DNA from 4 places in the Superficieibacter sp. BNK-5 genome. Region 3 is predicted to be linked to each of the others. Evidence: predicted binding sites of a transcription regulator. Region 3 holds the regulator's gene; each other region holds the start of a gene.
The links. The regulator CRP, encoded in region 3, controls carbon source genes, mostly activating them, when cyclic AMP is high. The targets are predictions, from matches to a motif close to ATGTGANNNNNNTCACAT.
Positions count from the first base shown of each region.

Region 1: the regulator CRP is predicted to act here: its motif matches at 1,951-1,968, upstream of ACMGGS_RS01445 (acetyl-CoA C-acetyltransferase).
Region 2: the regulator CRP is predicted to act here: its motif matches at 1,835-1,852, upstream of msrB (peptide-methionine (R)-S-oxide reductase MsrB).
Region 4: the regulator CRP is predicted to act here: its motif matches at 1,757-1,774, upstream of adhE (bifunctional acetaldehyde-CoA/alcohol dehydrogenase).

Region 1 is NZ_CP179893.1:305,485-308,624, forward strand. It holds gene kduI (5-dehydro-4-deoxy-D-glucuronate isomerase) at 1-179, opposite strand, end outside; gene ACMGGS_RS01445 (acetyl-CoA C-acetyltransferase) at 698-1,879, opposite strand; gene ACMGGS_RS01450 (amino acid permease) at 2,088-3,140, shown strand, end outside.
Region 2 is NZ_CP179893.1:3,415,716-3,418,855, forward strand. It holds gene ACMGGS_RS16310 (D-hexose-6-phosphate mutarotase) at 1-556, opposite strand, end outside; gene gapA (glyceraldehyde-3-phosphate dehydrogenase) at 633-1,628, opposite strand; gene msrB (peptide-methionine (R)-S-oxide reductase MsrB) at 1,970-2,383, shown strand; gene ACMGGS_RS16325 (YeaC family protein) at 2,426-2,701, shown strand; gene yajD (HNH nuclease YajD) at 2,776-3,120, opposite strand.
Region 3 is NZ_CP179893.1:1,826,934-1,830,073, reverse strand. It holds gene ACMGGS_RS08705 (phosphoribulokinase) at 1-148, shown strand, start outside; gene ACMGGS_RS08700 (OsmC family protein) at 345-749, opposite strand; gene crp (cAMP-activated global transcriptional regulator CRP) at 1,057-1,689, shown strand; gene ACMGGS_RS08690 (YccS/YhfK family putative transporter) at 1,734-3,140, shown strand, end outside.
Region 4 is NZ_CP179893.1:3,939,632-3,942,771, forward strand. It holds gene oppA (oligopeptide ABC transporter substrate-binding protein OppA) at 1-96, opposite strand, end outside; gene ACMGGS_RS18935 (YchE family NAAT transporter) at 871-1,518, opposite strand; gene adhE (bifunctional acetaldehyde-CoA/alcohol dehydrogenase) at 1,993-3,140, shown strand, end outside.

The DNA of each region.
Region 1 (3,140 bases), 1.5 Mb from region 3:
CCTACAGAAACCGTCTTCGCCACCGGCATAATGCCGCCAACGATAATACGGTCAATGTGGCTGTACACCATGGTGTACTCATCGGCCACAAACACGTTTTCGACTAAAAATTCTTTGCGCAGCCCCTGAGTATCCAGGGTCTTAGCATGATCGCTGTGGATGCTTTGTCTGATGTCCACGTTACCTCCAGAAGAGAATCGGTGAGCCATACTGGCTCGCGAAGCGAAAGCCTGTTTCGCTCTGTTGATGTCTCCATCTTAGCCCTCCTGAAACGTCTTTTCAATTATAAATAAAACAACGTTTCAATTTTTTGCAACTAAAGTTCGGAAATGTCGCTATGATCGCAAAAATGGTCAACACGGCCCGGAGAGCAAAGAAGTAAAATCATAAATTACAATCAGTTAAATAACCTTGATAAAAAAACAGCGGAGGCTAAAAATTTGGCAAAGAAATAAAGACAAGTTGGCCACACATCACAGAAATGCCAGACGTGAAAGCTGTTATAAGGAAATTCTTGCAAAATGCGTTAAGCGTCACAGATTATGAAACGATGTTTCGATAAATTAATACCAGCTTTTAAATACGGTCATAGCTAGCTGTCAGTAGCAACGTATGAGTGAAAATGAGAACTTCTGTAACTGGCCTTTGCCCTCATTATTATTGAGGGCTTTTTTTTTGGGCTGGGGGAAGGGAAAATCTAATCGCGTTCGATAGCCAGGGCGACGCCCTGACCGCCGCCGATACAGAGCGTGGCCACGCCGCGCCGGGACTGACGCTTGATCATTTCATGCACCAGCGACACCAGGATACGGCATCCTGAGGCACCAATCGGATGACCCAGCGCAATAGCGCCGCCGTTAACATTGACCCGGCTGGCATCCCACTCCAGCATTTTACCGACCGAAATGGCCTGCGCGGCAAAGGCTTCATTGACCTCCAGTAAATCCACCTCGCCCAGTGCCCAGCCTGCTCTTTCCAGGCAGCGGCGGGTAGCATAGACCGGCGCAATCCCCATTAAGGCAGGGTCCACCCCGACGCTGGCAAAGGCCCGAATGCGCGCCAGCACCGGCAGATTAAGTTCCTGGGCTTTTGCTTCGCTCATCATCAGCACTGCCGCTGCGCCGTCATTAATGGAGGAGGCATTACCCGCCGTCACCGAACCGGTAAGATCAAAGGCCGGAACAAGCTGCGCCAGCCCTTCGGCACTGGCATCGGTGCGCGGTTGTTCGTCCGTATCCACCAGCACGCTCGTGCCATCGGCACGCACGGTGGCAACCGGGACAATCTCATCTTTAAAACGTCCGGAATCGATAGCCAGACGCGCCTTGTGCTGAGATCGTAGCGCCCAGTCATCCTGTAACTCGCGGCTGATACCATATTCCCGCGCCAGATTTTCTGCCGTCACGCCCATATGATAATCATTAAAGGCATCCCACAGTCCATCGTGTACCAGACTGTCAATGAGCTGGCTGTTCCCCAGTTGTGCGCCGGTGCGGCTGTCGGTGAGCACATGCGGCGCCCGGCTCATGTTTTCCTGGCCTCCGGCTATGACGACATCCGCTTCACCACACTGGATAGCCTGGGTTGCCAGATGCAGGGCCTTAAGCCCTGAGCCACAAACGTCATTGATGGTTATGGCAGAAATCGTATTGGGCAATCCGCCATTCAGCGCTGACTGGCGGGCCGGATTTTGTCCCGCTCCTGCCGTCAATACCTGGCCGAGGATCACTTCATCCACATTGTGCGCCTGAATGCCGCTGCGTTCGATCAGCGCTCTGATGACCGTGCTGCCCAGATCGACGGCGGAAAGGCGCGATAACGTGCCCTGAAAACAACCAATGGGCGTGCGAACCGCCCCTACGATAACCACCTCTTTCATGATGACCTCAGCGAAAAATCCCCCGCTATAGTAGTGCATTGTTAATATCTCTTATTTTAATTGTTTTAAATAAGTGAGATTTATCACAATAGATTGTTAATTTAATTTGCACGTAGCGTCCGCCCTTCCTGCCAATATGCCACTTAGCCGCAGAATTATGGTAAGTTGCGCTTCTTTTTATCCCTTACATGCTATTAAAAACTAACTAATGTCGAAATTTTGGTCAAAAGAAGAGACTCTGTGGAGTTTCGCGCTATATGGAACGGCTGTGGGTGCCGGGACGCTATTTCTTCCCATTCAACTTGGATCTGCCGGTGCCGTGGTGCTGCTTATTACCGCCCTGGTGGCCTATCCATTAACCTACTGGCCGCATAAAGCACTGTGTCAGTTTATCCTCTCTGCGCAGACTCCCGCGGGTGAAGGCATCACCGGAGCGGTAACCCACTATTACGGCAGGAAAATCGGCAGTGCGATCACTGCACTCTATTTTGTCGCCTTTTTTGTGGTCATCCTGATCTATGCGGTCGCCATTACTAACTCGCTGTGCGAGCAGGTCGCGAAATACCGGGAGGTGACGACCGGCGTGCGAATGCTGGTGAGTCTGGGCGTTGTCGTAGTGCTGAATGCAATTTTTTTGATGGGGCGTCATGCCACGATCCGGGTGATGGGACTACTGGTTTTTCCACTCATCGCCTACTTCCTGTTCCTGTCGGTCTATCTGACTGGCCACTGGCAGCCGTCTTTACTCACCAGTCAAATCACCTTCGATAGCCATACACTGCATCAGGTGTGGATCTCTATTCCCGTGATGGTTTTTGCTTTTAGTCATACGCCGATTATTTCCACATTTGCCATCGACAGAGAGGAAAAATATCGTGAGAAGGCTATGGATAAATGCAAAAAAATTATGAAGGTGGCTTACCTGATTATCTGCCTGAGCGTACTGTTTTTTGTTTTTAGTTGTCTGCTGTCGATTCCGTCCTCTTATATTAATGCCGCCAGAGAGGAAGGCGTGACTATTTTATCCGCCCTCTCCGCGATGCCTGATTCACCGGCCTGGCTGGCCATTTCGGGCATTGTGGTGGCGGTGATAGCGATGTCTAAATCCTTCCTTGGCACCTATTTTGGTGTTATCGAAGGCGCGACCGAAATCGTCAAATCTGCTTTAGGCTATGTGGGAATTAAAAAAAACCGGGCATTTAATCGGGCGATGTCGGTGATCCTCATTTCACTGACAACGTTCGTCGTGTGCTGTATTAAC
Region 2 (3,140 bases), 1.6 Mb from region 3:
CGATGTAGCGATCGCCAAGGCCGCTGACCTTCACCGCGCTGATATCGCCAACGTTGAAGTACGTATGCAGGGCAGAGGTTGTTTCAAATTCGCCGTGGGCTTCCAGCTCGATTTCACAGGTTTTACCCAGTTTGTAGCGGGCGTAAAGCGTGAAATCATGCGGCCAGTACTGACGCGTTGCATCGCTGCTCTGAAGCTCGAATGTCAACACTACGCCATTGTCGTCTTCATTGTGCGCCTTCAGCGTCCACGGCAGATTGCGGGCAAAACCGTGGGAAGGCAGGCCTTTTTGTTCTGCAGGGCCAAACCATGGCCAGCAGATCGGAACACCACCGCGCAGCGCCACGCCGTTTTTAAACGGAGTATTGCCACTTAACCACAAGACTTCCTCTTCACCAGCCGGTTTCCAGGAGAGCAGGTGCGCACCCTGGAGCGTGAATGAAGCTTTAACCTGCGGATGGTCAACAACGATTACATCCAGCTCGTCGAGCTGACGTTGAGAAAGAACCGGGGTTATCTGTTCGATTACAGGTAGAGCAAAAATTTTATTAATCATTTAGCGCAATCCTCTGTCTTCAAAACAAAAAAAGAGCGACCGAAGTCGCTCTTTTGGGATCATGTCTCATCTCAACTTATTTGGAGATGTGAGCAATCAGGTCCAGAACTTTGTTGGAGTAACCAGTTTCGTTGTCGTACCAGGAAACCAGTTTCACGAAGTTGTCGTTCAGTGCGATACCAGCTTTAGCATCAAACACGGAAGTGCAGATTTCGCCGTTGAAATCGGTAGAAACAACGTCATCTTCGGTGTAACCCAGAACGCCTTTCATCGGGCCTTCGGAAGCCGCTTTGATGGCTTTCTTAATTTCTTCGTAAGAAGCCGCTTTTTCCAGACGAACAGTCAGGTCAACAACGGATACGTTCGGAGTCGGAACGCGGAACGCCATACCCGTCAGTTTGCCATTCAGTTCTGGCAGTACTTTACCTACTGCTTTAGCAGCACCGGTAGAGGACGGGATGATGTTCTGGGATGCGCCGCGGCCGCCGCGCCAGTCTTTGTGAGACGGGCCGTCAACGGTTTTCTGGGTTGCGGTGGTCGCGTGAACAGTGGTCATCAGACCTTCGATGATGCCGAAGTTGTCGTTGATAACTTTTGCCAGCGGAGCCAGGCAGTTGGTGGTGCAGGATGCGTTAGAAACGATGTCCTGGCCTTCATATTTGTCAAAGTTAGCGCCTTTAACAAACATCGGGGTGTTGTCTTTGGACGGACCAGTCAGAACGACTTTTTTAGCGCCAGCAGTGATGTGCTTACGAGCAGTTTCGTCGGTCAGGAAGATACCGGTGGCTTCAGCAACAACGTCAACGCCGATTTCGTTCCATTTCAGGTTAGCCGGGTCTTTTTCTGCGGTAACACGGATGGTTTTGCCGTTAACAACCAGATGGCCGTCTTTCACTTCTACGGTACCGTTGAAACGGCCGTGAGTGGAGTCATATTTCAGCATGTACGCCATGTAGTCAGCGTCCAGGAGATCGTTGATGCCAACGATTTCGATGTCAGAACGTTCCTGAGCAGCACGGAAAACAATGCGACCGATACGGCCAAAACCGTTGATACCTACTTTGATAGTCATATATTCCACCAGCTATTTGTTAGTGAATAAAAGGTTGCCTGTAAAATTACAAAAACCTTACGCAGCGTCAAGCGGAATCGTGTCAATCATTGCGACAAATCAATCCTCTGCCTAACCTTTGGACGACTGACTCGCTCCACTTTTCTTTTGTGCTGAAAAGCACATGGGGGCTGCGCTCGGAATTTTAAAGGGCTAGCCGGATAAAAATGTGAACGCCATCACAATAATCAGGGTAACCCCATACACCGGATAAGTTTAGAACAAATAGCCGGACCTTGATGTTAATGTTTTGTTAGAATAGGCTTATAAATGTAAGTGCGACTACTGCGAGATGTGAGAAAATGGCTAATAAACCCTCCTCAGAAACGCTAAAAAATTCGCTGAGCGAAATGCAATTTTATGTGACGCAAAATCATGGCACCGAACCGCCGTTCACTGGTCGTTTACTGCACAATAAACGCGAAGGGGTCTATCACTGCCTGGTCTGCGACGCACCATTGTTCAATTCTCAGTCAAAATATGAGTCCGGCTGCGGTTGGCCGAGCTTCTTTGAACCGGTTAGCGAAGACGCGGTGCGTTCGTTAAATGACTACTCGCACGGCATGCAACGTATTGAAATTCGGTGTGGAAACTGCGATGCCCACCTCGGACACGTCTTCCCGGATGGCCCTCAGCCCACCGGTGAGCGCTTCTGTGTTAACTCGGCCTCCCTGAGCTTCACCGATGATAGCGATGGCGAACAAATCAAGGGTTGAAAAATCGATTCAGCAAATTATTCCAGCAGCAGGAGCAACAGCATGGATCTCAACAATGTTATTGAGAGCATGACCCCGGAAGTCTATCAACGTCTGGTAACCGCAGTAGAGTTAGGCAAATGGCCTGATGGTGTGGCGCTGACGCCTGAGCAAAAAGAGAACAGCCTGCAACTGGTGATGCTGTGGCAGGCGCGTCACAACACCAATGCTCAGCATATGACCATTGACACTCGTGGTCAGATGGTCATGAAAACCAAGCAGCAGCTAAAAGAAGAGTTTGGTATCGCGCCGCAACCAATCGCGACGTTTAAATCCTGACCCTGAGCGGGGCGGTCTTCCGTCGATCTCGCTTTTTCGCCCGCTAAGCCTGTGCTATCGGGCGAGTACGACACTCACTTCTTATTCATCATCGCTTTCAGATCGGCGAACGGGTTATATTTCGCTGCACCCACGCTATCCTGCGCGTCTTCACCTGCGACCACCGTGGAGCCATATTGATCGGCCTCAGTATATTTCGAGTGCTCGTGATCGTGGCAGTACAGGCACAGCATCTCCCAGTTACTGCCATCCTCGGGATTATTCGAATGATCGTGATCGATATGATGCACGGTCAGCTCACGGAGATTTGAGTACACAAACTCGCGCGAGCACCGCCCACAGACCCAGGGAAAAAGCTTCAGCGCTTTCTCGCGATAGCCGACTTCAAGCCGGGCATAATTTTTAGGGATAAACGCCATAGTTCAGTGCCTTCCAGAGT
Region 3 (3,140 bases):
TTTCCCGTGGCTGCTGGCGATGCTTCAGGGATCGTTTATTTCCCACATCAATACATTAGTGGTGCCCGGCGGGAAAATGGGGCTGGCGATGGAACTGATTATGCTGCCGCTGGTGCAACGGCTGATGGAAGGCAAAAAAATAGAATAGCGAAAGAGTGGCTGGCGGCGTGCCCTTTGCCCGGCGGCGCTGCGCTTGCGCGGGCCTGTGGATTGCGATTAAAGTGTTGATATTGATGGTTTTCGTAGGCCGGGTAAGGCGAAGCCGCCACCCGGCATAACAACGATGCGGCTGCCCGCGCTATACCGCAAACGCGGGCAACATAATAACAAGGTGGACGTTAACCCTACCCTGCAACCACCTCATACGAATGGGTAATATTCACCGCTTTACCCAGCATCAACGCCACTGAACAATATTTCTCCGCAGAGAGATCGACTGCCCGGGCTACCGCCGCATCTTTCAGGTCATTGCCGGTAACGATAAAGTGCAAATTGATATGGGTAAATAAACGCGGGGCTTCTTCACGGCGTTCAGACGTCAGTTTCACCTCGCAGTTTGTCACCGCCTGACGCCCTTTTTGCAGGATCGACACCACATCAATCGCGCTGCATCCTCCTGCGGCCATCAGCACCATCTCCATCGGGCTGGGCGCTTTATCACCGGAGTTACCATCCATCAAAATCTGGTGCCCGGAGGCCGACTCACCCAGAAACGTTAACCCCTCTACCCATTTCACTCGCGCTTGCATAACATCCACTCCAGTGTCGCCATTTTCTTCACAGATTACGCGTACATAACAATTCTCGCAACGGAAGGCGACCTGCGTCATGCTGAAGCGAGACACCAGGAGACAGGCGGCAAAAGCTATGCTAAAACAGACGGGATGCTACAGTGATATATTGACTTTGCGCATACATAGATGCAAAGGACATCAGATTAACGGCTGCGGAGCATACCGACAGTCAGCTTCCCGCCCGAGGGAAGAAAACGATTGCAACCCCGGAGGCAACGTCGTTTAGCCGCCGGAGATAGCTTATAACAGAGGATAACCGCGCATGGTGCTTGGCAAACCACAAACAGACCCGACTCTCGAATGGTTCTTGTCTCATTGCCACATTCATAAGTACCCATCGAAGAGCACGCTGATTCACCAGGGTGAAAAGGCGGAGACGCTGTATTACATCGTCAAAGGCTCCGTGGCAGTGCTGATTAAAGATGAGGAAGGGAAAGAGATGATCCTTTCTTACCTCAACCAGGGCGATTTTATCGGTGAACTGGGCCTGTTCGAAGAGGGCCAGGAACGTAGCGCCTGGGTGCGTGCAAAAACCGCCTGTGAAGTCGCGGAAATTTCCTATAAAAAATTCCGTCAGTTGATCCAGGTGAATCCGGATATCCTGATGCGTCTTTCCGCACAGATGGCGCGTCGCTTGCAAGTGACGTCTGAAAAAGTGGGCAACCTTGCCTTCCTCGACGTCACCGGTCGTATCGCGCAGACGCTGCTTAACCTGGCTAAACAGCCGGACGCTATGACCCACCCGGACGGTATGCAGATCAAAATCACCCGCCAGGAGATCGGCCAGATCGTCGGTTGCTCTCGTGAAACGGTAGGCCGCATCCTGAAAATGCTGGAAGATCAGAGTCTGATCTCCGCGCACGGTAAAACTATCGTCGTTTACGGCACTCGCTAAGCTCGACACCCGGCGCATTCACTGCAATGCGCCGATAAACTTCTATGTGGCGCAGGCTTATCTATCACCCGGAAGTGAACTACGCACTACGTCAAACGCTGGTGTTGTGTTTGCCCGTGGCTACAGGTCTGATTATCGGCCAGCTCCAGTACGGTCTGTTATTTTCCCTGGTTCCCGCCTGCTGCAATATTGCCGGTCTTGATACGCCGCATAAGCGGTTTTTTAAACGTCTTATTATTGGCGGTTCGCTGTTTGCCGGCAGTAGCCTGGCCGTACAGATCCTCCTGGCACAAGATGCGCCGCTACCGCTGGTCCTGACCGCGTTGGCACTGATACTCGGCGTTACGGCAGAAATCAGCCCTCTCCACGCACGCCTGCTTCCCGCTTCGTTAATTGCCGCTATATTTACTCTCAGCCTGGCCGGTTCAGTGCCGGTATGGGAGCCGATGCTCTTGTATGCCACAGGCACGCTCTGGTATGGCCTTTTCAACTGGTTCTGGTTCTGGCTATGGCGCGAACAGCCGTTGCGCGAATCGCTAAGCCTGCTTTACCGTCAGCTGGCGGACTACTGCGAGGCCAAATACAGCCTGCTGACCCAGCACGCCGATCCGGAAAAAGCGCTGCCGCCACTGCTGGCGCGTCAGCAAAAGACGGTGGATCTCATCACCCAGTGCTATCAGCAGTTGTATATGCTGTCGGAAAAGAAACATCACAATTACAAACGGCTGCGCTGGATGTTCCAGATGGCGCTGGATTTGCAGGAGCATATCTCCGTCAGCCTCCACCAGCCGGAAGAGGTGCAAAAGCTGGTGGAGCAAAGCCACGCGGAAGCGGTGATCCGCTGGAATGCGCAAACCGTGGCCGCTCGCCTGCGCGTGATGGCCGACGATATTCTCTATCACCACTATTCCGGGCGCTTCAACATGGAGAAGCAGATTGGCGCGCTGGAGAAGATCGCCCGGCAGAATCCGGATAATCCCGTCGGCCAGTTTTGCGCATGGCATTTCAGCCGCATCGCCCGCGTGCTGAAAACGCTGCGTCCGCTTTATCCGCGCGATTTGATGGCTGACCGCCAGCGTCGTCTGCCCTTGTGGTCGGCACTCAAAAACTATTTATCACTGAAGTCTCCCGCGCTGCGCACGTCGGCCCGCCTCAGCGTGATGCTCAGCATCGCCAGCCTGGCAGGAAGCGTGCTGCACCTGCCCAAGCCTTACTGGATCTTAATGACCATTATGTTCGTGACGCAAAACGGCTATGGTGCGACGCGGGTGCGGATCCTGCACCGGACGCTGGGCACGCTGGTCGGGCTGGTGATTGCGGGCGCGACCCTGCACTTTAAGGTGCCGGATGGTTTTACGCTGTGCGCGATGCTGGGCATTACGATTATCAGCTATTTGATCCTGCGGAAAAATTACGGCTGGGCGATGATTGGTTTTACCGTCACCGCCGTA
Region 4 (3,140 bases), 2.1 Mb from region 3:
GCCTGCCGGGACATCTGCCGCAAAAGCAACATTTCCTGCGATAAGCGCTGCTAAAACGCCCGCCGCAACCAGACTTTTTTTTGTGATGATGGACATTGTGTTAAGACTCCAATAATTATAATTACTGGCCCAGGGCCAGCCTCTTCAGTTCCCGTTAGGGTTCCCGGTCAATGCAGGAGCTTTTAGCGACTGCCGGGCTGCTTTTCTTGCTGCTATCACCGACTTATTTATTACGGTTGGCTCTGATGGCAACCTTATGTCGATTCCTTTATATGTCTCCCCTGTCGAGACATATTCATTTACCGTGTAAGACAAGCTATTTGAAAATAATTCTCATCTACGCAAGTTCTGCTGCAAATTAGCTGGCCGGAAAGTATCAAATGCCTTCGTGCGCCGCCAATATAATTTGCAAATTTGTTAACTAATTCTCTTTTACGCCACGCCATGTCGCTTCAAAAGCGGCTTAAAAATAGACAACTCAGGTAAAAAAACATTCTTTTTCAAACAAATAGCGATTTCCCGCTCGCAGAAACGCAATGTCATGGTGTCATGAGGCGGCATTTTGCAAAAAATTAACATTTGCTTACTATTTAGCACATTTGTCTGCGAGAACGTTGAATTAACTAATATCATTTCAATTATCCGGGAGCAAGCCCCAGAGTGTGATGTGAGAAAAATAACAGCCTGCCAGCTGATAATTCAGGCAACTCACCGCACGCTATAATTTTAAGGTGTTGATAAGTAATGAACTTGCCTGATAATGGATTTTATTATGAATACGTACAAATCCGGCTTTATATATACGCTTTGCTAATAATGGCGCAAACGACAGCAGTATCGTTTGCGCAAAAGAGGACGATAAGGAAGGGGTTAGTGAACAAGGCCGGGGAAGATGCTCTTTATGCCAGTGACAATAAACTCAATGCCCAGCGCCATAAGCAACAGCCCCATAATACGCGTGATAACGTTGATGCCTGTTTGACCCAGCAGCCTGACCAGCCACGGCGCCATACGGAAAACGCTCCAGCAACAAAACGCAAATAGAGCAATTGCCACGGAGAAACCAAGCAGATGCATCAGATTGTGGTAGCGAGTCCCCCAGACAATAGTCGAACTGATCGCCCCCGGGCCCGCCATTAATGGCAATGCCAGCGGAACTACACCGACGCTTTCGCGGATAGCGGTTTCTGATTTTTCCTGTTTGTTCTGCTTGTCTTCACCCAACTTCCCGCTGATCATCGACATGGCGATGGTCACGACCAGGATCCCGCCAGCAATGCGGAAAGAATCGATGGAAATGCCAAATAGCTGAAGGATACTGTCGCCAAGAAATAGTGAAATCCAGAGAATGATGGCGACGGAAAGATTGGCGGTCAGGTTGGTTTTATTACGCGCGCCTGCCGTCTGATAACTGGTCATGCTTATAAAGACGGGCATGATCCCTATCGGGTTAACCAGTGCGAAAAGACCAATAAAAAACTTAAAATAAGTAGGGAAATCGAACAGCGATTGGCTCACGACTGGCTCCGCACCTTCATCAAAAGTGGTAGTTGACGACACGTTATTATAATTCCGCGCCGAAGATACGCTTTTTGTCAGAACACTTCACTACAAATCTGCCAAAAAAACCTGATATTCCACCGTGTTATATATTTGTGTTGGTTATGATAACGTGGATTAGGTAATCACTGTAAATATTTAACACTTGATACATAACCGCTAAAACAGCCTGCTGAAAGGTGTCAGCTTTGCTTAAACTTGATGTAGATCACGTATTTCATACTCAGAAGTGAGTAATCTTACTGACACCGCCAGGGAGCAAAGCTAAATGCAAGGTGGTGCGTCAAGTGAAGCTGTTTTAGTAAATCAGTAAATCAAGTGTAAGAAAGCCGTTGTTTTGTAAGTGCTTACGCAAGCAGTGCCGGGTCTGTCTATACTGACCAATTAGGCCAGTGATTTACTAAAAAAGTTTAACATTATCAGGAGACCATTATGGCTGTTACTAATGTCGCTGAACTTAACGCACTCGTAGAGCGTGTAAAAAAAGCCCAGCGTGAATATGCCAGTTTCACTCAAGAACAAGTCGATAAGATCTTCCGCGCTGCTGCTCTGGCCGCCGCTGATGCTCGTATCCCTCTCGCTAAAATGGCCGTTGCCGAATCTGGCATGGGTATCGTTGAAGATAAAGTGATTAAAAACCACTTTGCTTCTGAGTATATCTACAATGCCTATAAAGATGAAAAAACCTGTGGTGTTCTGTCTGAAGATGACACTTTTGGTACTATCACCATCGCTGAACCTATCGGCATCATCTGCGGTATCGTGCCGACAACCAACCCAACTTCAACAGCTATCTTTAAATCGCTGATCAGTCTCAAGACCCGTAACGCTATCATCTTCTCTCCACACCCGCGTGCTAAAGATGCAACCAACAAGGCTGCTGACATCGTTCTGCAAGCGGCTATTGCTGCGGGTGCACCGAAAGATCTGATTGGCTGGATTGACCAACCGTCTGTTGAACTGTCTAACGCCTTGATGCATCACCCTGACATCAACCTGATCCTGGCGACCGGTGGTCCGGGCATGGTTAAAGCGGCGTATAGTTCCGGTAAACCGGCTATCGGCGTTGGTGCGGGTAACACCCCGGTTGTGATTGATGAAACCGCTGATATCAAACGTGCTGTTGCTTCAATCCTGATGTCCAAAACCTTTGATAACGGTGTTATCTGTGCGTCTGAACAGTCTGTTATCGTTGTTGACTCTGTTTATGATGCGGTACGCGAACGTTTCGCCAGCCACGGTGCTTACATGCTTCAGGGCAGCGAACTGAAAGCCGTACAGAACGTGATTCTGAAAAACGGCGCGCTGAATGCCGGCATCGTAGGTCAGGCAGCGTATAAAATTGCTGAACTGGCAGGCTTTAGCGTTCCGGTTAACACCAAAATTCTGGTGGGTGAAGTTACCGTTGTTGACGAAAGCGAGCCGTTTGCTCACGAAAAACTGTCTCCGACGCTGGCAATGTATCGTGCAAAAGATTTCGACGATGCGGTTGTTAAAGCAGAAAAACTGGTTGCCATGGGCGGTATCGGCCACACGTCTTGTCTCTACACCGATCAGGACAACCAACCTGAGCGCGTTCA